DNA from 3 places in the Streptomyces sp. NPDC088147 genome. Region 1 is predicted to be linked to each of the others. Evidence: riboswitches for the same ligand, from Rfam matches in the RefSeq annotation. Region 1 holds a riboswitch; each other region holds the start of a gene.
The links. Region 1 has a riboswitch for cobalamin ahead of metE (5-methyltetrahydropteroyltriglutamate--homocysteine S-methyltransferase). Riboswitches for the same ligand answer to the same signal wherever they lie in the genome.
Positions count from the first base shown of each region.

Region 2: linked by a shared signal. The riboswitch ahead of ACIOGX_RS10555 (cobalamin biosynthesis protein) and the one ahead of metE (5-methyltetrahydropteroyltriglutamate--homocysteine S-methyltransferase) in region 1 are both predicted to bind cobalamin.
Region 3: linked by a shared signal. The riboswitch ahead of ACIOGX_RS05850 (ABC transporter substrate-binding protein) and the one ahead of metE (5-methyltetrahydropteroyltriglutamate--homocysteine S-methyltransferase) in region 1 are both predicted to bind cobalamin.

Region 1 covers NZ_JBIUSY010000001.1:428,863-436,120, forward strand. The annotation lists gene ACIOGX_RS01660 (amino acid adenylation domain-containing protein) at 1-1,967, opposite strand, end outside; gene ACIOGX_RS01665 (iron-siderophore ABC transporter substrate-binding protein) at 2,076-3,119, opposite strand; gene ACIOGX_RS01670 (lysine N(6)-hydroxylase/L-ornithine N(5)-oxygenase family protein) at 3,274-4,626, opposite strand; gene ACIOGX_RS01675 (methionyl-tRNA formyltransferase) at 4,878-5,825, shown strand; cobalamin riboswitch at 5,910-6,128, shown strand; gene metE (5-methyltetrahydropteroyltriglutamate--homocysteine S-methyltransferase) at 6,289-7,258, shown strand, end outside.
Region 2 covers NZ_JBIUSY010000002.1:1,204,170-1,211,427, forward strand. The annotation lists gene ACIOGX_RS10535 (cobyrinate a,c-diamide synthase) at 1-1,007, opposite strand, end outside; gene cobO (cob(I)yrinic acid a,c-diamide adenosyltransferase) at 1,015-1,614, opposite strand; gene ACIOGX_RS10545 (putative cobaltochelatase) at 1,614-3,737, opposite strand; gene ACIOGX_RS10550 (cobyric acid synthase) at 3,766-5,343, opposite strand; gene ACIOGX_RS10555 (cobalamin biosynthesis protein) at 5,340-6,368, opposite strand; cobalamin riboswitch at 6,401-6,544, opposite strand; gene ACIOGX_RS10560 (hypothetical protein) at 6,801-7,028, opposite strand; gene ACIOGX_RS10565 (inorganic phosphate transporter) at 7,043-7,258, opposite strand, start outside.
Region 3 covers NZ_JBIUSY010000002.1:106,887-114,144, reverse strand. The annotation lists gene ACIOGX_RS05870 (MoaD/ThiS family protein) at 1-120, opposite strand, end outside; gene ACIOGX_RS05865 (putative leader peptide) at 236-349, opposite strand; gene ACIOGX_RS05860 (ABC transporter ATP-binding protein) at 419-1,195, opposite strand; gene ACIOGX_RS05855 (iron ABC transporter permease) at 1,192-2,232, opposite strand; gene ACIOGX_RS05850 (ABC transporter substrate-binding protein) at 2,240-3,238, opposite strand; cobalamin riboswitch at 3,287-3,419, opposite strand; gene ACIOGX_RS05845 (Mov34/MPN/PAD-1 family protein) at 3,472-3,885, opposite strand; gene ACIOGX_RS05840 (amino acid permease) at 3,973-5,439, opposite strand; gene ACIOGX_RS05835 (DUF2017 domain-containing protein) at 5,774-6,352, opposite strand; gene clpS (ATP-dependent Clp protease adapter ClpS) at 6,352-6,657, opposite strand; gene ACIOGX_RS05825 (nicotinate phosphoribosyltransferase) at 6,798-7,258, shown strand, end outside.

The DNA of each region.
Region 1 (7,258 bases):
CCGGCGGAGGCGAACTGGACGACGCGGCTGTCGGACGTGATGCCGATGCGGTCGGTGGCGGTGGCGACGAGGCTGCCGACGCCGTCGTGGGAGACGACGACGCCCTTGGGCCGGCCGGTGGAGCCCGAGGTGTAGATGACGTACGCGGCCCGGTCCAGGGTGAGCGGCACGCGCGGGTCCGTGGCGTCGAGGGCGGCGCACGCGGAGGCCACGGACGGGTCGTCGAGCAGCAGGTGGCCGACGCCGGGGGTCTTCGGGAGGACGCCGGACACCTCACGGGTGGTGATGACGGTGCGTGCCCCGGCGTCGTCCAGCATGTAGCGGACGCGGTCCTGCGGGTGGTCGACGTCCAGCGGCAGATAGGCGGCCCCCGCCTTCATGACCGCGAGCAGCGACACCACGAGTTCGGGGGAACGCGGCATGGCCACGGCGACGACGTCCTCGGCGCCCACGCCGCGGGCGGCGAGGAGGCGGGCCAGCCGGTTGGCCGCCGCGTTCAGTTCGGTGTAGGTCAGCTCCCGGTCCTCGCAGACGAGGGCGACGGAGTCCGGGGCGCGGCGGACTTGGCGCTCGAACGCGGCGGGCCAGGAGAGCTCGGCCGTCTCGCGCGGTGACACGCCGAAGTCGTCGAGGAGCCGGGCGCGTTCCGCGCCGGAGGTCAGCTCGATGCGGCCGACGGGGCGGTCCAGGTCCTCGGCCAGGTCGGCCAGCAGCGCCAGGAAGCGGCGCTCGTGGGCGCGCAGGGTGTCCTCGTCGCACATGTCCGCGTCGGCGTCGATGTGGACGCGGAGACCGAGTCCCCTGCGGGTCTCGACGAAGCTGAGGGCCAGGTCGCTGACGGGGCCGACCCAGACCGGTTCGAGTTCGCTCTCGTGGTCGGAGAACCGCAGGTCGTCGCCGCGGGGCAGGACGTTGACCGTCGGGCCGACGAGTTCGGGCACGCCGTCGGCCAGGCCCAGTTCCCTGGCGAGGTCCTCGGCGCGGTAACGCCCGTGGTCCACCGCCTCGGTGACCGCGTCGCGTACAGCGGCCAGAAGTTCGGTGCCGGTCGTGTCCGGACGGACGGAGAGCCGCAGCGGGACGATGTTGGACACCATGCCGGGGACGCCGGCCGACACGGCGTCCTGGCGGGCGGCGATCGGCAGGCCGAGGACGAGGTCCCGCTCGCCGCTGACCCGGTGCAGGTAGGCGGCCACGGCCGCGATGAGCAGGCGGGAGACGCGGGTGCCGGCCCGCTCGGCGGCGGCGTACAGCGACTGGACGTCCGCGGCGGACAGTTCCGACGTGCGTCGCAGCCGTCGCGTCATGAGCGCCGGGGCGCGTTCCACGAGGCGTACGGGCTCGGGGCGTTCGGCCATGCGGGCCAGCCAGTAGGCGCGGTCCTCCTGATGGCGGTCCGAGGCGCGGTAGGCCAGGTCCGCCTCGACCAGACGGGAGATCCGCCAGTCGCCGGGGGCGGCGGCCCGGTCGCCGTCGCTGTAGATCTCCCCCGCCCGGCGCGTGATGAGCGCGACGCCCATGCCGTCGTTGACGATGTGATGGTAGCGCTGGTACCAGGTGACGTGGTCGTCCGTCAGGCGCAGCAGTGCCTGGGCGAAGAGGGCGCCCCCGGCCGGATCGGCCGGGCGATCCCGCTCGGCGTCCATCCAGTCGGCGGCGGCCCGCTCGGGGTCCGGGGCTCCGCGCAGGTCGACGACGGGGACGTCGAAGGGGACGGGAGCGGGCGTCTGCCGCGGTCCGCCGTCCCCGGCGCCGACCCGCACGTGCAGGCTCCCGGCTTCCCCGACGGCCTGCCGGACGGAGGCGGCCAGACGGTCGAGGTCGACGCGGCCTCGCAGGTCCAGAGCGAAAACGATGTTGTAGGCGGAGCTGTCCGGGTCGATCTGCTGGGCAAGCCAGATACCGGACTGCCCACCCGTGACGGGTATGCCGGAAGCGGATGTCCGGTCCGACTCGACGTCAAACATCGTTCGAAAGGGCCTTTCCCTGGTGGTACGTCAGTGAGGTGTGTCGCGGGTCCCGTCCGTCCGCGCTCCTGCCGGGCGCGGACGGACGGGACCCCGTTGGACCGGCGCCTACTTGATGGCCGCGATCAGCGGCTCGACCTCGTCGATGGCGTACGGGATCGAGAGGACGGTGTTGAAGGAGAAGGCCGCGCCGATGTCCGGGTCCTGGTACGGGACGAACAGGTCACGCTTCTCCTGGTGGACCTTCAGCTTCTGGTAGAGCGGCTCGGCCTTGATGCGGTCGTTGGCCTCCGTGCTGGAGGTGACCCAGACGAGACGGTCGACGTCGAGCACGTTCAGCTTCTCGGCGCTCAGTTCGGCCACGTTCCAGCCCGGCTTGGCCAGAGTGTCCAGCTCGGGCTTCAGCTTGAATCCCAGCTCGGAGAAGAAGATGGACTTCGGGTCGGTCTTCGTGAAGCCCGAGTACTTGCCCGCCTCGAAGCTGTCGGCGACGGCGAGGGTCTTCTCGGCGAACCCGGGGTTCTTCTCGCGCACGGCCTTGAAGCGCGCGTCGATGCCGGAGATCAGCTTCTCGCTCTCCGCTTCCTTGCCGAGGGACTTGCCGATCTGCCGGGTCATCACCTGCCAGGACGCCCCGTAGTCGGGCAGGCCCTTGGGCTGGGCGACGACCTTGGTGAACTTGGACAGCGTGTCGTACTGCTCCTTCTTCATCCCCGAGTACTGCGCGACGACCAGGTCCGGCTTCAGCGCCGCGATCTTCTCGATGTTGTACTCGTCACGCTCGCCGACGATCTCCGGTGTGGTGGAGCCCCACTTGTCCTTCGTCCAGGGCCACTTGCCGTACGGCTTCTCCTTGAACCAGTCGACCGCTCCGACCGGCTTGACGCCGAGCGCCAGCACCGCGTCCTGGTCCGACAGGCCCAGGGTGACCACCCTCTTCGGCTCCGCCTCGACCGTCGTGCTGCCGTACTTGTGCTCCACCGTCACCGGGAAGGCGGCCGACGAGTCGCCCGCCGCGCCCGAGGGCTTCGACTCGGCCGTGTCGGTACCGCCCCCACAGGCGGACAGAGCGAGTGCGGCGGCAGTGGCGACGGCCACACGGGGGACGTATCTGACGAAACGCGTCAGTGGGGGGCGGGTACCAGTGGACACGGATGTTCCTTTCACGGGGATTGCACGGTGCGTGCCACGCCCGTCGCGTACGACGGCGCCAGGAGGCGAGCGTGGCGGTGGGGCCGGGGAGGTCTGGTCGGGGAGGTCTGCCAGGAAGGTCTGTCAGGGAGGGATCTCGGGGACGGAGGAGTCCTCAGCGCACGGAGCCGATGCCGTCGGCGACCGGCCGGGACTCGCCCCGCGCGGGCTCCTGACCACGGTCGAGGATGGAGTCCAGGATCTCGCCGACCCTGATCGCGGTGTTGGAGAGCAGGGACGACGTGATGCCGTGCGTGTGCTCGGTGCCGCCCTGGAGGTAGATGCCGCAGCGCACTTCGGGGTCCGTCGTGATGCGGTAGTCCCGCTCGACGCGGACACGGCCCTGGCCGTCGCGGTGGCAGCTGTCCGCGACCTCGCCGAGGAGGCCGAGGGGGTCCGCCTGGCTGTAGCCGGTGGCGAGGACCACGACGTCGGCGTCCAGTACCTCTTCCTCGCCGTTGACCAGGGAGGTGACGGTGGCGCGGACCTGGCCCTCGACCTCCTCGACGGCGGTCAGCCGGGAGATGTTGAGGAAGCGCAGCCGCTCGGTGCCCAGGACCTTCTCCTGGTACGCCTGCCGGTACAGGTCGTCGATCAGATCGATGTCCACGACGGAGTAGTTGGTGTTGCCGTGGTAGTCCATCAGCCGGCGCTTGATGTCGTCGGGGGCCGTGAAGTACTCGTCGACCGCTTCGGGGTCGAAGATGCGGTTGGCGAAGCTGCTGTCGTCGGCGGGGCTGTAGCCGTAACGGGAGAAGACGGCGCAGACCTCGGCGCCCGGGAAACGGCGGTGCAGGTACGCCACGTTCTCGGCGGCGCTCTGGCCTGCGCCGACCACGATGAAGCGAGTGGGGTCCGCGCCTTCCAGGCTGTCCACCTTCGCCAGGAGGTCGGAGTTGTGCCAGACACGCTCGGTCCGCTCGATCCCTTCCGGCAGGAGGGGGCGCAGACCCGTGCCGATGACGAGATTGCGGGCACGGTGGACCACCGTCTCCGTGCCCGAACGGGCCGTCACATCGAGGTACTCCACGACTCCGTCGCGTATGACGGGGGCGACGGCGACGACCTCGTGGCCGTAGGAGACCATGTCGTCGACCTTCGCCGCGGCCCACTCGAAGTAGTCGTGGAACTCGACGCGCAGCGGGAAGAGGTTCTTGTGGTTGACGAAGTCGATCAGCCGGCCCTTGCTCTGCAAGTACCGCAGGAACGTGTACTCGCTGGACGGGTTGCGCAGCGTCACCAGGTCCTTGAGGAAGGACACCTGCATCGTCGCGTCGTCGATCAGCATGCCGCGGTGCCAGCCGAAGTTCGGCTGGCTCTCGAAGAAGTGGGCAGTGACCGCCTCCTGCCTGCCGACGCTCGCGTTGTGCTCGCTGAGCGCGATCGCCATGGCCACATTGGACGGCCCGAAGCCGATTCCTATGAGGTCGTGGATCAGAGGTGCGTCGCCAGGAAGAACCTGTGACATGTCACTCCCATCGTGCGGGACAGCCGCCTGTCAGGCGTGGGTGAGAAGAAACGAAGACGCCGAGCCCGCCGAGAACACCGGCCAGTCGAAGTTAGGTAAAGCTAACCTGACCTAGGTCGACCTGTCGACCGGATGAATCGGACATGCGACCCACCTCGGTGTCGAACGGGCCCGGAAACGGCGCCCGTTGCATCCTTAGGTAAGGCTTGCTTTACTTACTGCGATCATTCGCTCTTCTGAGGAGGAACCCCATGCGGGTCGTCATGTTCGGTTACCAGACCTGGGGACATCGCACCCTGCGAGCACTCCTGGACTCCGAGCACGACGTGGTGATGGTCGTGACACACCCCAAGAGCGAGCACGCCTACGAGAAGATCTGGAGCGACTCGGTCGCCGACCTGGCCGAGGAGCACGGCGTCCCCGTCATCATCCGCAACAGGCCGGACGACGAGGAGCTGTTCCAGCGGCTCAAGGAGGCCGGCCCGGACATCATCGTGGCCAACAACTGGCGCACCTGGATCCCGCCGCGGATCTACGGCCTTCCCCGCTTCGGCACACTGAACATCCACGACTCGCTTCTGCCGAAGTACGCCGGTTTCTCGCCGCTGATCTGGGCCCTGATCAACGGAGAGCGGGAAGTCGGCGTCACGGCCCACATGATGGACGAGGTGCTCGACGCGGGCGACATCGTGGACCAGCGCGCGGTGCCGGTGGAGCCCACCGACACCGCCACCGACCTGTTCCACAAGACCGTCGACCTCATCGCCCCCGTGACGGTCGGCGCCCTGGACCGGATCGCCTCCGGGCAGACCGAGTTCACCAAGCAGGACCGCTCCCAGGCCACCTTCTTCCACAAGCGGGCCGAGGCGGACATCCGGATCAACTGGGACTGGCCGGCCGATGTCCTGGAGCGCCTGGTCCGCGCCCAGTCCGCGCCGTACCCGAGCGCCTTCACCTTCCACAAGGGCAAGCGCCTGGAGGTGCTGACCGCGGTCGTCTCGGAGGGCCGTTACGGAGGCACCCCCGGCCGCGTCTTCTACCGCGAGGGCGAGGGCGTGGTGATCGTCGCCGGCGCGGACGCCCGCACCGGCCGCAACCACGGCCTGGCCATCACCCGCGTACGGACGGAGGACGGCCGCGAGCTGCCCGCGACCGAGTACTTCACCTCCATGGGCGGCTATCTCACCAGCCGTCCCTGACGACCGGCCCGCGGGGGCGGATCCCGTGTCTCATGTCACGTTCCGGAATGTGAGCGGTGATGCGCGAGGAATGGTCCGCCCTCTAGGGTGGGCCGTGCAGCTGGTTCGCCCTGTCCGCCAGGCAGGAGCGTCGTAAGAGGGAACCCGGTGGGAATCCGGGACTGCCCCGCAGCGGTGAGCGGGAACGACCGCCGTCATACGCACTGGATCCGACCGTGGATCTGGGAAGCGACGGCCAGTAGGAATCTGCCCCGGCAGACGTGCCCGCGAGTCCGAAGACCTGCCCGTTGCCCGTACGCGACCGATCGCGTGCGGATATCCCGGTGACCTCGTGGGCGGGTCGGCGTACATACCAGACGGAAGGCCGCGCGGATGCGCGAGCCGGGTCCGTACGGTTCGTCACCCCTTCGCGTCCGCGTCCCGTCTCCGGGAGTTCAGGAGTCATCTCGCGAAGGAGATTTCCGTGACAGCGAAGTCCGCGGCCGCGGCAGCACGGGCCACCGTGTACGGCTACCCCCGCCAGGGTCGGAACCGTGAACTGAAGAAGGCCATCGAGGGCTACTGGAAGGGCCGGGTCACCGCCGACGCCCTCAGGGAGACCGCCGAGGGCCTGCGCCGTTCGAACTGGCGGCAGTTGGCCGACGCCGGCATCCACGAGGTGCCGACAGGTGACTTCTCGTACTACGACCATGTCCTGGACACCAGCGTCATGGTCGGCGCTGTCCCCCAGCGGCACCGTGCTGCCGTCGAAGCCGACGCGCTCGACGGCTACTTCGCCATGGCCCGCGGCAACCAGGACGTGGCCCCTCTTGAGATGACCAAGTGGTTCGACACCAACTACCACTATCTCGTTCCCGAGTTGGGCCCGGACACGGTCTTCGCGGCCGACTCCACCAAGCAGGTCGCCGAGCTGAGGGAGGCCCTCGCGCTCGGCCTCGCCGCCCGCCCGGTGCTGGTCGGCCCGATCACGTATCTCCTGCTGGCCAAGCCCGCCCCTGGGGTGGCCGCCGACTTCGAACCGCTGACCCTGCTGGACCGGCTGCTGCCCGTCTACGCCGAGGTGCTCGCCGGACTGCGCGCCGCCGGCGCCGAATGGGTCCAGCTCGACGAGCCCGCCCTGGCCCAGGACCGCACGCCCGCCGAGCTGAACGCCACCGCCCGCGCGTACCGTGACCTCGGCGGTGCGTCCGACCGGCCGAAGCTGCTCGTCGCCTCCTACTTCGACCGGCTCGGCGAGGCTCTGCCCGTCCTCGCGAAGGCCCCGGTCGACGGTCTGGCACTGGACTTCACCGACGCCGCCGCCGCCAACCTCGACGACCTCGCGGCCGTCGGCGGACTGCCCGGCAAGCGTCTCGTCGCGGGCGTCGTCAACGGCCGCAACATCTGGATCAACAACTTCGAGAAGTCGCTGTCCACCCTCGCCACCCTGCTCG
Region 2 (7,258 bases), on a different contig from region 1:
GCCGACAGCTCCGGCGCGTACACCTCGGGGAACCCGCCGCCGATCACCAGACCCCGGGTGCCCGCCGGGAGTTCCTCGTCGCGCAGCGGATCGAACGGGACGACGTCCGCGCCCGCCACCGCCAGCAGCTCGGTGTGCTCCGCGTACGAGAAGGTGAAGGCGGACCCGCCGGCCACCGCGATCACCGGCCGGCCCGCGCCCGCCACGGGGGCGACCGGCTCGACCGCCGGCTCCCACGGCGTCACATCGAGCGCCGGCGCACTGCGCGCGAGCGCCAGCAGCGCCTCCAGATCGCATCCCGCCCGCACCCGCGCGGCCAGCTCGCGCATCGACCCGACCGCCTCCGCGCGCCGCTCGGCGACCGGCACCAGACCCAGATGGCGCGAGGGCGCGGTGACCCCGTCGGCGCGCCGCAGCACGCCCATGACCGGCACGCCCGACTCGTCCAGCGCCTCGCACAGCAGCCGTTCGTGCCGGTCGGTGGCGACCTTGTTGAGGATCACCCCGCCGATCCGTACCTCCGGATCCCAGGAGGCGAAGCCGTGCACCAGCGCCGCCACCGAACGCGACTGCGACGAGGCGTCCACCACCAGGACCACCGGCGCGCGCAGCAGCTTCGACACCTGGGCGGTGGAGGCCAGTTCGCCCTGGCCCGACGCGCCGTCGTAGAGCCCCATCACGCCCTCGACGACCGCCAGGTCACAGCCCGCCGCGCCATGCGCGAACAGCGGCCCGATCAGACCGGGACCGCACATGTACGCGTCGAGATTGCGGCCCGGCCGGACGCGCGCGGCGGCTCCCGGGGCGCCGACCGGTCCCGGGGCGCCCGACGCCCCCGGGGAGACGGCCAGCGCGTGATACCCCGGATCGATGTAGTCGGGCCCGACCTTGTGCGGGGACACGGCCAGACCGCGTTCCGAGAAGGCCGCCATCAGCCCCGTCGCGACCGTGGTCTTGCCGCTCCCGGAGGAGGGCGCGGCGATGACCAGGCGCGGGACGTTCACCATGGGACGTTCACCACTCGATACCTCTCTGGCCCTTCTGGCCCGCGTCCATCGGATGCTTGACCTTCGTCATCTCCGTCACGAGATCCGCGAAGTCCATCAGCTTCCCGGGGGCGTTGCGCCCGGTGATCACCACATGCTGGGTGCCGGGGCGTTCGCGCAGCACCTCGATCACCTCGTCGGTGTCCACCCACCCCCAGTGCAGCGGATAGGCGAACTCGTCCAGCACGTACAGCCTGTGCGTCTCGGCCGCCAGATCGCGCTTGACCTGCTCCCAGCCCTCGCGCGCCGCCTCCTCGTTGGAGTACTGCGCGTCGCGCTGCACCCAGGACCAGCCCTCGCCCATCTTGTGCCAGGCGACAGGACCGCCCTCGCCGCTCGCCCCCAGCACCTTCAGCGCCCGCTCCTCGCCGACCTTCCACTTCGCGGACTTCACGAACTGGAACACCCCGACCGGCCACCCCTGCGTCCAGGCGCGCAGCGCGAGCCCGAAGGCCGCCGTCGACTTGCCCTTGCCGGTGCCGGTGTGGACGAGGACGAGCGGGCGGTTGCGGCGCTGACGGGTGGTGAGCCCGTCGTCCGGTACGGATTCCGGCTGTCCCTGTGGCATTAAGCGGCCCTCCTGGGTCGTCCGTTGTGTGCCCGCGCCTGCTGTACATCCCGCTGTACGTCCCTGACCAGGCCCGCGATGCTGTCCGCGCGCAGCTCGTCGAGCGTGATGGCCGTACCCTCCAGATCCGCGGCGAGCGACGCGGCCAGACCGAGCCGTACCGGACCCGACTCGCAGTCCACGACCACCGAGGCCGTCCCCTCCGAAGCGTGCAGCCGCGCCGCGCGCGCGGCCAGCGCCACCGGATCCGCGCCGTCCGCCGTCCGCGCGCCGGTCGCCCGGCCGTCCGTCACCACGAGCAGCAGCGGACGCCGCGCCGGGTCCCGCATCCGCTCCACCCGCAGCACGTCATGCGCCTTGAGCAGCCCGGCGGCGAGCGGCGTACGCCCGCCCGTCGGCAGCGACTCCAGCCGGGCCGCCGCCGCGTCCACCGACGAGGTGGGCGGCAGCGCGACCTCCGCCTCCTTGCCCCGGAAGGTGATCAGACCGACCTTGTCCCGCCGCTGGTAGGCGTCCAGCAGCAGTGAGAGCACCGCGCCCTTCACCGCGCTCATCCGCCGCCTGGCCGCCATCGAGCCCGACGCGTCGACCACGAACAGCACGAGATTCCCCTCGCGCCCCTCCCGGGTCGCCTGCCGCAGATCGTCCCTGCGCACCACCAGACCGGGACCGCTGCGCCCGCGCGCCCGCTGGTGCGGGGCCGCCGCCTGTACGGTCGCCGCCAGATGCAGCTTGGTGAGCGCGCCCCTGGGCTGCCGGGACCCGGTCGTCCTGCCGTGTTCGGTACGGGCCCGGGAGCGCCGCCCGGCCGCGCCCTCGCCCAGACCCGGCACGCTCAGCGTCTTCGTACGGAACGGTTCGGCGGCCCGTACCGCGGACTGCTCACCCGCCCCGGCGCGGCCCGGCTGCCCCTGGGGTCCCGGCTCCGCCTCCGCGGGCGTGTCGTCCCGCGCCTCCGGGTCGTGCTCGACGGGCGTGTCGTCCTGCCCGGACCCGGACTCGTGCGGCGTGTCGGGGGCTCCGGACCCCTCGGGACCGGACTGCGGCGGGATGCCACCGCCGCCACCGGGCCCGTCAGGACCCGGGTCGTCGTCCCCGCCGTCGCCGTCCTCCCCCTTGAACTCGTCCAGCGTGTCGTCGAGCTTGTCCTCGTCGAGCCCCGGCGCGTCGAAGGGGTTACGGCGCCGCCGGTGCGGCAGCGCCAGCAGCGCGGCCTGGCGTACGTCCTCGGCGAGCACGTCCGTACGCCCCGCCCACGCGGCCAGCGCCGTCGCGGTCCGCGCCATCACGATGTCCGCCCGCATCCCGTCCACCTCGAACGCGGCGCAGGTCGCGGCTATCCGGAGCAGCGCCGCGTCGCCGAGGCGCACCTCGGACAGCAGCGCCCGCGCGGCGACGATCCGGTCCCGCAGCGCGGTCTCCTCCCCGGCCCAGCGCGCCGCGAACCCGGCCGGATCGTCGTCGAACGCCAGCCGCCGCCGTACGACCTCCACCCGCTGCTCCGGCTCGCGCGAGGCCGCGACCTCCACGGTCAGCCCGAACCGGTCGAGCAACTGCGGTCGCAGCTCGCCCTCCTCGGGGTTCATCGTCCCGACGAGCAGGAAGCGCGCCGCGTGCCGTACGGAGACGCCCTCGCGCTCGACGTACGAGGCACCCATGGCGGCGGCGTCCAGCAGCAGGTCGACCAGGTGGTCATGGAGGAGGTTGACCTCGTCGACGTAGAGCACCCCGCGGTGCGCGTCGGCGAGCAGGCCGGGTTCGAAAGCCTTCACGCCCTCGGACAGCGCCCGTTCGATGTCCAGCGCGCCCACGAGCCGGTCCTCCGAGGCGCCCACGGGCAGCTCGACCATCCGGGCGGGCCTGGACGCGCCGGGAGCCGTCTCGTGCGGCCCGTCGGGGCACCGCGGATCGGGCGCTTCGGGATCGCAGCTGAACCGGCATCCCGCGACGACCGGCACCTCCGGCAGCAGCGCCGAAAGGGCGCGTACGGCCGTGGACTTGGCGGTGCCCTTCTCACCCCGCACGAGCACACCGCCCACGGCGGGGCTCACCGCGTTGAGCAACAGGGCGAGCCGCAGATCGTCCATTCCCACCACGGCGGTGAACGGAAAGGGGGTGCTCATATGCTGATCGCTCCTTCGAAGATGGTCGTCATGGCGCTCCCGGCGGAATGAAGGGCAGCCCCGGGGGCGCGCCCTCCTCGATCAGGCGCATCAGCGCGTCCGTGTCCGCGTGCTCCTCGATGAGGTCACCGAGCAGGTCGAGCTGTTCCTCCCGCAACGCGCCGAAGCTCGTGCCGGGCGCGGGGACGAAACGCCGGCCCGCGGTCCGCGCCACCTCCGTCAGGAACCGCCGCCGGAACGCGTCGCTCTCCAGCGCCCCGTGCCAGTGCGTGCCCGTGACCGCCCCCACCCGGCAGCCGTCCAGCGCCCGCCCGTCCGCGTCGGAGACGAAGGCGTCGCCTCCGCGTACGTCGGCGACGCCGTGATGGATCTCGTACCCCTCCACCGTCTCGCCGAGGGCCAGGCCCACCGGCCTGGCCAGGGTCTTCTCGCGGGCGAACCGCACCCGTACGGGCAGCAGTCCGAGGCCGGGCACCGCGCCCGCCCGGGACTCCACCTCGTCGTCGATGTGCTCGCCCAGGAGCTGGTAGCCGCCGCAGATCCCCAGTACGGGACGGCTCTCGGCGGCCCGCCGCGCGAGCGCGCCGGCGAGCCCGCGCTCGCGCAGCCACGCCAGCGCCCTGACCGTGCCGCGCGTGCCGGGCACCACCACGAGATCGGCGTCGGCCAGCTCCTCCGGCCGGTCCACGAACCGCACGACGACCCCCGGCTCCGCCGCCAGCGCGTCCACATCGGTGAAGTTGGACATCAGCGGTACGGCGCAGACCGCGACCCGCAGCACGTCCTCGCCGTACGGGGGAGCCGCGGGCGACTCGCGTACGGCGCCGCGCATCGAGACGCGCAGCCCGTCCTCCTCGTCGATGCCCAGACCGTGCCGATACGGCAGTACGCCGAGCGTGGACCGCCCCGTGAGCCCGCGGAGCATCTCCAGGCCCGGTTCGAGCAGCGAGACGTCGCCCCGGAACTTGTTGACCAGATAGCCCGCGATCAGCTCCTGGTCCTCGGGGGACAGCAGCGCGGTCGTCCCGAAGAACGAGGCGAAGACGCCGCCCCGGTCGATGTCCCCGACGACCACCACCGGCAGCCGCGCGGCCCGCGCGATGCCCATGTTCACGATGTCGGTACGGCGCAGATTGATCTCGGCGGGACTGCCGGCCCCTTCGCAGATCACGGCGTCATAGGTGTCGCGCAGCCGCTCCAGGCAATCCAGGACGGGACCGAGCAGGGCTTCCCGCCCCTGGTGCGGCTTCCCGGGGGACGCCCCTTGGGAGGTCCCGAAGAAACCCCTGGCGCTCATTTCCCCCACCGGCCGCCCCATCAGCACCACTTGGCTGCTGCGGTCGCCGCCGGGCTTCAGCAGGACCGGGTTCATCAGCGCCGTCGGTTCGATCCGGGCGGCCTGGGCCTGCATCGCCTGGGCCCGGCCGATCTCCGCGCCCTCGCGCGTCACGAACGAGTTCAGCGACATGTTCTGCCCCTTGAAGGGCGCGACCTTCACGCCACGGCGCACCAGCCAGCGGCAGATCCCCGCCGTGACCACGCTCTTGCCCGCGTCGGAGGTCGTGCCGGCTATCAGCAGCCCCCCGCCGCGCCCGCCCCCGCTCATCCGCGCCCCCTTCGCCCGGCCCCGCGGCGCAGCGCGCGCTGGGCGAGTCCGTACCCGAAACGGCCCGCCACACAGACCGCGAGGGCGGCCCCGGTCACCCGGCGCGACAGCCGTACGGCCCGCTCGATGTCCGCCGTCCCGACCGGCCGGCCCTCGCCGTTCAGCACCGGCCTGTGCTCCACCCGCCCGCCGTACGCGAGCGTCCCGCCCAGCCGTACGCCCAGCGCGCCGGCGAACGACGCCTCCACGGGGCCCGCGTTGGGGCTCGGATGCTTACGGGCGTCCCGCCGTACCGCCCGCAGGGCCGCGCCGGGATCGCCGCCGACTCCGCCGGCCAGCGCACCGGCGAGTACGGCGGTCAGCCGGGCGCCCGGCCGGCCCACGACATCGTCGAGCCGGGCCGAGGCCCAGCCGAACCTGCGGTACCGGGGCGAGAGATGACCCACCATCGCGTCCAGCGTGTTCACGGCACGGAATCCGGCGAGCCCCGGCACCCCCGCCACCGCCCCCCACACCAGCGCGCCGACGACCGCGTCGGAGGTGTTCTCGGCGACCGACTCCACCACGGCGCGCGCGATCTGCTGTCCGTCGAGCGCCTGCGGGTCGCGGCCGCACAGATGCGGCAGCCGCTCCCTGGCCCGTTCGATGTCCCCGGCGGTGAGCGCCGCGCCGATGGCCCGTGCCTCCCGTCCCAGGGAGGTGCCACCGACCACGGCCCAGGTGGTGGCGGCGGTCAGCGCCACGGACGCGGTGCGGTGGTCGCGTACGCCCCGGGCGGCCAGCGCCGCGATTCCGGCGGCGCCTCCGGCGCACACCACGGTGTGCAGTGCGCCCCATCCCCGGTGGTCGCGCCACAGCCTGCGCTCGACGGCCGTCGCCGCCCGGCCGAACGCGGCGACGGGATGGCCCCGGCGCGGATCGCCGAACAGCAGATCGCCCAGGAGGCCCACGGCGGCGCCGTAGGCGAAAGCACGCTCGGCGGGCCGACCCCGGCCGCGCACGACGGCCGAACGGCGGCCAGACATGGCGAAATGTCCTCACTCAGGGTCCGCGCCCCGGCTCGACGTGATGCGGCGGCGAGAGTTCCTGGCTCCTGGAGACGTGGCTCGCAGTGACAGTGGCGGGACCGCGCCGGATTCGCACCGGCTTCCTCTTCTGCCGTCGTCAATGGCCCCGGAAGTCCACCACGCAGCGCAAACACCCGTCAACTCATCCCTGACCAGCGACGGGACAGTGTGCCGAGCCCCACACGCCACCCCCGCCCCACGAGCACCGAAGAACCGGCCCGGCGCGTGAACCGGCCCGGCGCGTGAACCGGCGTGGCGCGTGAACCGGCCCGGCGCGTGAACCGGCGTGGCACATGAACCGGCGTGGCACATGAACCGGCCCCGGCGCGTGACGGACGCGCCGGGGCCGGCCCGGGTCGAGGTGGCGCGGCCGTTCCGGCCGCCCGGCGGTCAGGCGACGATCAGATAGATCCCGTACGCGACGGCCGCCACGCAGAGCGCGAAGCAGGTGTACGCGCCCGCGCGGGCCAGTGCCACGGATCCAGTGGCCCCCTGCGCGCTCGCCGACTCCTGCTTGGCGAGGCCCACGATGCCGAGGGTGAACAGGCCCACGAGGGCGACGGTGGCCACGAGGCTGACACCGAAGACGGAACCGAGTGCTGCCCAGTCGATGTTCATGCGGTTTCTCTTCCTTACACCGTGGCGGTTCGCGCGGGCTCGCCCGCGGCGTCCGTGGAGCCAGGGGCCGGGATGGTGGTCGACAGTTCCTGCGCGGCACCGGTCGTGGGCGGCGGGGTGACGGCCGCGATGGCGGCGGTGACGACGCCCGCGGGCTCGGTGGTCCCGGCGCCTTCCGTCGCGCCGGCGGCTCCGGCCTCGTTCTCGTTCACGTTGGTGTGGTCGACCGG
Region 3 (7,258 bases), on a different contig from region 1:
GGCGTGCCGGGTTTCGAGGTCGTCGAAGAGCGCGGAGAGCGTGTCGCCACTGCCCTCGACGGCCTTGGCTCCGTCGGTGTAGGTGCGGAGGATGGTCGGGATGCGGACCTCGATGGCCATGGCATGGGCTCCTGTATCGGGAGAGGGCGTGACGGGGGCGCGGCTCGGGCCCCCGCGCGAGGGGATACGTGGTCCGGACGGCCGGATCGCGGCAGGCGTCGCTCGGGGGCGTCGCTCAGCCCGCGGCGCCGGGACAGATGGCACTGGCGAGGCGGCACAGATCGACGTGCAGCCGCGCCACGAGCAGCGGGGTGCTCGGCGTCTTGTCGCTCACGTCGTGGGAAACCATGCGGTCATCGTAACGATTCCCGGTCGGCGGTCCGGCATGTGATCTCGTATCCCGGACGGTCCCTATCCGTCAGGCGGACGGGGGCAGATAGACGACGGTCGGCGCGCCGGTGGCGGGGTGCGTGCTGACCTCGGCGGTCACCCCGTAGACGGTGGCGAGGAGTTCGGCGGTGAAGACCTCGTGCGGGGTGCCGGAGGCGACGATCCGGCCTTCCTGGAGGACGTAGACGCGGTCGCAGTAGTACGCGGCGAGGTTCAGATCGTGCAGGGCGAGCAGGTTGGTGGTCCCGGACTCCCTGATCAGGGTGAGGATGTCGAGCTGGTAGCGGATGTCGAGGTGGTTGGTCGGTTCGTCGAGTACGAGCAGGGCGGGCCGCTGGACCAGGGCGCGGGCGACCAGCGCGCGCTGGCGTTCGCCGCCGGAGAGGGAGGGGAACGCGCGGTCCGCGAGGCCGGCGATCCCGACGCGGCCGAGCGCGGCTTCCGTGAGGGCGGCGTCGGCGGCGGTGTCGGCCTCCCAGAAGCGTTTGTGCGGGGAGCGGCCCATCGCGACGACCTCGCGGACGGTCAGCTCGAAGTCCAGCTGTCCGTCCTGCGGGACGGTGGCGACGCGGCGGGCCCTGGCCTTGGGGGTCATGGTGAGCAGGTCGTCGCCGTCGAGCAGGGCCCGTCCGTGGCTGGGGCGGAGTGTTCCGTAGACGCAGCGCAGGAGGGTGGTCTTGCCGCTGCCGTTGGGGCCGACGAGTCCGACGGTCTCGCCGGGGGCGGCGGTCAGGTCGGCGCTGTCGACGAGCAGGCGGCCGTCGGTGGTGCAGGAGAGTCCTTCGAGGCGGAGTGTCGCCGTCATACGGGGGCTCCTTCGGGGCGGCGGCGCATCAGCCACAGGAGGGCGGGGCCGCCGGTGAGCGCGGTGAGTACGCCGACGGGCACGTCCTGGGGCGCGGCGACGGTACGGGCCGCGAGGTCGGCGACGACGAGGAGGACGGCTCCGCCCAGTGCCGCGACGGGCAGCAGGGCGCGGTGGCCCGCGCCGACGGCCATTCTGGCGGCGTGCGGGACGAGCAGCCCGATGAAGCCGACGGCGCCGCTCGCGGCCACCATCACGCCGGTGACCAGGGAGGCGAGGACGAAGACCGCGGCGCGGAAGCGCGAGGTGTCCAGGCCGAGCGCGGTCGCGCCCTCCTCGCCCGCCAGCAGCAGATCGAGCGGCCGGGCCAGCGCCATGAGCAGCGCGGTGCCGAGGGTGAGGACGACGCCGGGCAGGAGCAGGGTGGACCACCGGGCGCTGCCGAGGCCGCCGAAGGTCCAGTAGACGGCTTCCTGGAAGTGCTCGGGGCGTGCCGAGACGATCAGGATGAGGGTGGTGAGCGCGGAGAGGATGTACGAGACGGCGACCCCGGCGAGGACGAGCCGGCCGCCGGTCATCGTGGAGCGCCGGCGCGCCAGCCCGTACACCAGCGCCAGTGCGAGGAGCGAGCCGGCGAAGGCCGCGGCGGGCATGGCGACGGTGGTGGTGATCCCGCCGCCGATGCCGAGGACCATGACGAGCACGGCGCCGACGGACGCTCCGGAGGAGATGCCGAGGAGGAAGGGGTCGGCGAGCCGGTTGCGTACGAGCGCCTGGAGGACGGAGCCGACGACGGCGAGCCCGGCGCCGACGATCACGCCGAGCAGCACGCGGGGCAGCCGTACGTCGAGCACGATGGTCCGGAAGGGGCTGGGGTCGGCGCCGCCGGTGAGGATGGTGATGACCTGGCCGGGCGGGATGCGTACGGAGCCGAGGGCGAGTCCCGCGACGACGGCGGTGGCGAGCGCGGCGGCGAGGCAGCCGAGCACCAGGGTGTAGCGCAGCCGCCCGTGGCCGGGCGGGGTGGTCCTGGTCATGGCCGGGTTACTTGACGGACTCGGGGTGGAGCTGCGCGGCGAGCCGTTCGATGGCGTCGGGCGCGCGTACGCCGAGGACCACGTCCGAGAGCGGCATGACGGCGAACCGCTTGTTCCTGACGGCCGGTACGTCCTTGAGGACGGGGTCCTCCAGCAGCCGCTTCTTCTTCTGGGCGACGGTGGTGGAGCCGTAGTCGTAGATGACGATGACGTCGGGCTTGCGGGCGACGACCTGTTCCCAGGTGGCGTCGCCGAAGGACTTGCCGAGGTCGGCGAAGACGTTGCGGCCGCCGGCGCGGGTGATCAGTTCGTTGCCGATGCCCGTGCCGCCGGCGGTGAAGGCGGTCTTGTCGCCGCTGTCGTAGACGAAGACGGAGAGCGGCTCGACGCCCTTGAGCAGGGCGGCGGTGTCCGTGACGGTGGTGCGCGCGGTGGCGATCCACTTCTCGGCGCGGTCGGGGACGCCGAAGGTGCGGCCCGTTTCGCGGACCTCCCGGTAAACGTCGTCGAGGGTCGCCCTGCCCTTGGGGCAGTTCTCGACGTTGAGCCGGGTGTGGATGCCCGCGGACTGGAGGTCGTCGCGGCCGCGGCCGTCCTTGGCGGCGAAGGCGCTGGCGTAGCCGCCGTAGACGAAGTCGGGGTTGGCGGCGAGGAGCCGCTCCTTGGAGGGGTACTCCTCGGCGAGGACCGGGACGCTCTTGTACGCCTTCTCGTAGGCGGGGAGGATCCGGTCGTCCAGCCAGGCGGTGCCGACGAGGGACTTCTCCAGGCCGAGCGCCAGCATCACTTCGGTGACGTGCTGGTTCATGGTGACGACGCGCTTCGGCGGCGCCTGATAGGTGGTTTTCACGCCGCAGTTGGTGACGGTGTACGGGAAGCCGGGCGCGGTCGCCGCGGCCGGGGCGCCGTCCTTCGCGTCCGTGGAGGTGGCGCCGCCGCAGGCGGCGAGCGGGAGCAGTACGGCGGATATGGCGGCGGACGTGAGCGCACGGCGGCGCCGGGACAGCACAGACACGGCAGGGCCTCCTCCGGGGGATTTCCGCGTCCCCTGGCTGGTGGGAGAAGGGCGGCAGGTCAGTTCCTGGCTGCCAAGCTGGGCTTGGTCACAGTGGCGGGACCGCGCCGGATTCACACCGGCTTCCTGATCCCCGCCGCCTCGGTTCGGCGCTCAGTGTGTCAGACCTGGTGAGCGCCGCGACGGGCGCCTCGGCCGATCCCGGCCTCGGTCGGTCCCGGGCCTCAGACGATCTCGACGTCCTCTTCCGTGACCTCGCCCTCGACGATGCGGTACGAGCGGAACTGGAAGGGGCCCGAGTCGTCGTGGTCGGCGGTGGAGACGAGGACGTAGTGGGCGCCCGGCTCGTTGGCGTATGTGATGTCCGTACGGGACGGATACGCCTCGGTCGCGGTGTGCGAGTGGTAGATGATCACCGGCTCTTCGTCGCGGTCGTCCATCTCCCGGTAGAGCTTGAGCAGATCCGCCGAGTCGAACTCGTAGAAGGTGGGCGAGCGAGCGGCGTTGAGCATGGGGATGAACCGCTCGGCCCGGCCGGTCCCGGCGGGACCCGCGACCACGCCGCACGCCTCGTCGGGATGGTCGGCGCGCGCGTGCTCGACGATCTTGTCGTGCAGGGCCTGGGTGATGGTGAGCATGGAGAAAATATAAAGGGACGAGTACGGCCCCTGGATCCGGGAGGGAGTTTCCCGGTTTTTCCAGGGGCCGTCGGGGTCTCGGCGGATTCACTCCGCGGAGGCGTACTCCGGGGTGGAGTCGCCGGCCGTGGTCCGCGGGGCGCGGCGCTTGAGGTACTGCCAGCCGATGAGGAGACAGACCGCCCAGACCGCCCCCACGTAGAGGGAGACCCGTGCGTCCTTGTCGTACGCGATCAGACAGGTGACGAGGGCGAGGAAGCCCGCCGCGACCCAGCTGAACAGCGAACCGCCGGGGGCGGGGAACGAGGAGGCGGGCAGCAGGCCCGCCCGTACCCCGCGGCGGTAGCGGATATGGCTGATGAGGATCATCATCCAGGTCCAGATACCGGCGGCGGTGGCCACGGATGTCACATAGCCGAAGGCCTTCTCCGGGACGATGTAGTTGAGGACCACGCCGATGCCCATGAGGGCGACGGAGACGGTGATGCCGAAGGCCGGGGTCTTGCGGGAGTTGAGCTTGCCGAAGAGCTTGGGCGCCTCGCTGTTGGCGGCGAGGTCGCGGAGCATCCGGCCGGTGGAGTACATCCCCGAGTTGCAGGAGGAGAGCGCGGCGGTCAGCACGACGAAGTTGACGATGCCGGCCGCGAGGGGGATGCCCATCGTCTCGAAGGCGTGGACGAAGGGGCTGGCGCCCGCCGAGAACTCGGTCCACTTGACGACCGCGAGGATGACCGACAGCGCGCCCACGTAGAAGACGATGATGCGCCAGGGCAGCGTGTTGATCGCCTTGGGAAGGGTCTTCTCCGGGTTCTCGGACTCGCCCGCGGTGACGCCGACCAGTTCGACGGCGAGGTAGGCGAACATGACGCCCTGGAGGGTCATCAGGCTGGAGCCGATGCCGTTGGGGAAGATCCCGTCGTGGGCCCAGAGGTTGGAGGCGCTGGCGGTGTCACCGGCGTCGGAGAAGCCGAGGGTGAGCACGCCGAGACCGATGACGATCATTCCGATGATCGCGGTGACCTTGATCATCGAGAACCAGAACTCGACCTCGCCGAAGATCTTCACCGAGATCAGGTTGACGCCGAAGAGCACCACCAGGAAGACCAGGGCGCTGACCCACTGGGGGATCTGGGGGAACCAGAAGTGGATGTAGATGGCCGCGGCGGTCAGTTCCGCCATCCCGGTGACGACCCACATCAGCCAGTACGTCCAGCCGGTGGCGAAGCCGAAGAACGGGCCGAGGAACTCTCTGGCGTACTCCGCGAAGGAGCCCGAGACGGGCCGGTAGAGGAGCAGCTCGCCGAGCGCCCGCATGATGAAGAAGATCACGACGCCGGCGAGGGCGTACATGAGGATGATGCTGGGTCCGGCCTTGGCGATGTTCGCTCCGGCGCCCATGAAGAGCCCGACGCCGATGGCGCCGCCGATGGCGATCATCTGGACCTGACGGCTGCCGAGTCCGCGCTCGTAGCCCTCTTCCGAGGTGCCGTCGGCGGCCGGTCCTCCGGCGGTCCGGTCGCCGCCGTACTCCTTGTCGACCTGCGCTGAGGTCATGGTCGTGCGCCCTTTCTCCATACAGATCCGCGCCGTGCTCGGCCGCGGACCAGTTCCTGATCCCCCCGGATATGGATGGAGTGCCGCCGGCGGTCGGCCGGCCGAAGCACCCCCGGGGACAGGGGTGGCGTCCCCGGGGGGTCGTGCAGATCTATCACGGCGAACCGGGCGGCCGACGGAGCGCGCTGTGGCACAGGCCACAGGGAGAAGCGGACGAATCGCACCGCGAACCGCAAAGGTCGCCGGAGCGGTGACGGGATCGTTATGCCGAATTGAGCGTCACCTGAGCGTACGGAAAGGGGACTGCCGGTAACCGGCATATGACCCGCGGGAGTCACGGCATGAGTGTCTCGACAAGCGATTCCTGGAGCGCGCCGAGCCAGAGGTAGGCCATCACCATCGGCTTGCGCGGGTCGGAGTCGGGCAGCCGGTACAGCTCGCCGCCCTCGTCCTCGTCGGTGACCTCCAGGCGGGTGCCGATCGTCAGCCGCAGGTCGTTGAGCGCGCCGAGCCAGTGCCGGCAGTCGTCGGGGGTCAGCTTGAGGACGGCGGCGCCCCCGCCCTCCACGGCGAGCGCGTCCAGCGTACGGACGAGCGCGAGGCCGTCCTCGCGCTTGCGGCCGCGCAGGTCGTTCTCCGTGAACCGTCTGAACTCTGAGGAGAATTCGCGTAGTTCGTCGTCGTCATCGCCGTACGCGTCCGGGAAGAGCCGGGCCAGCGCCGGGTCGGCGGGCGGCTCGCTCGGTCCCTCGCTGAAGAGCGAGGCGAGCGGGTCCTCGCCCTGGGCCGGCTCGTCACCCGGCCCTATCAGCTCCAGCAGCTGTACGGCGAGCGAGCGCAGGATCGAGACCTCGACCTCGTCGAGCGCGACGGCCGCGCCGCCGCCCGGGATCGCCTCGAACTGCCCGGCCATCAGGCGCGGTCCTGCGAGAGGGTGGCCCACAGCCCGAATCCGTGCATCGCCTGGACGTCGCGCTCCATCTCCTCGCGGCTGCCGCTGGAGACGATGGCGCGGCCCTTGTGGTGGACGTCGAGCATCAGCTTGTGTGCCTTGTCCTTCGGATAGCCGAAATAGGTCTGGAAGACGTACGCCACATAACTCATCAGGTTGACCGGGTCGTTGTGCACGATCGTCACCCAGGGCACATCGGGTTCGGGGACGGCGAAAGTCTCCTCGGCCGATTCGGGGCGTTCGATCTCAGTCGGGGCAACACTCACGGTTCGGGACGACCTTCTTCTCTGCGGGGGCGTGCCGGAATTCACAGCCTCACCTGACCCATGCTGCCACCCGTCGCGGCGTGTCGCACAAACGGCCACGAGAAATCGTCAAGGTGACGAGTATTGGGTAGCATCGTCGTATGAACACTGCGGACCTGGGTTTGCCGGAAGAGGAAGCGCGCGAAGCGCATCCGGACAAGGGTGGCGGCGGGCGACGGGTGGGCGTGCCGTCGACCGCGCTCTTCACCGATCAGTACGAGCTGACGATGCTCCGGGCGGCGCTCCGGGCGGGCACGGCCGACCGGCGCTCGGTCTTCGAGGTCTTCACCCGGCGACTGCCCGAGGGACGCCGGTACGGGGTCGTGGCCGGCACCGGACGCGTCCTGGACGCCGTGGAGAACTTCCGGTTCGACGCGGATGTCCTGGGCTTCCTCCGGGAGCAGGACATCGTGGACGCGGCGACGATCGAATGGCTGGCCTCGTACCGCTTCAGCGGGGACATCTGGGGTTACCCGGAGGGCGAGGTGTACTTCCCGGGCTCGCCGATCCTGCGGGTCGAGGGCTCCTTCGCCGAGTGCGTGCTGCTGGAGACCGTGATCCT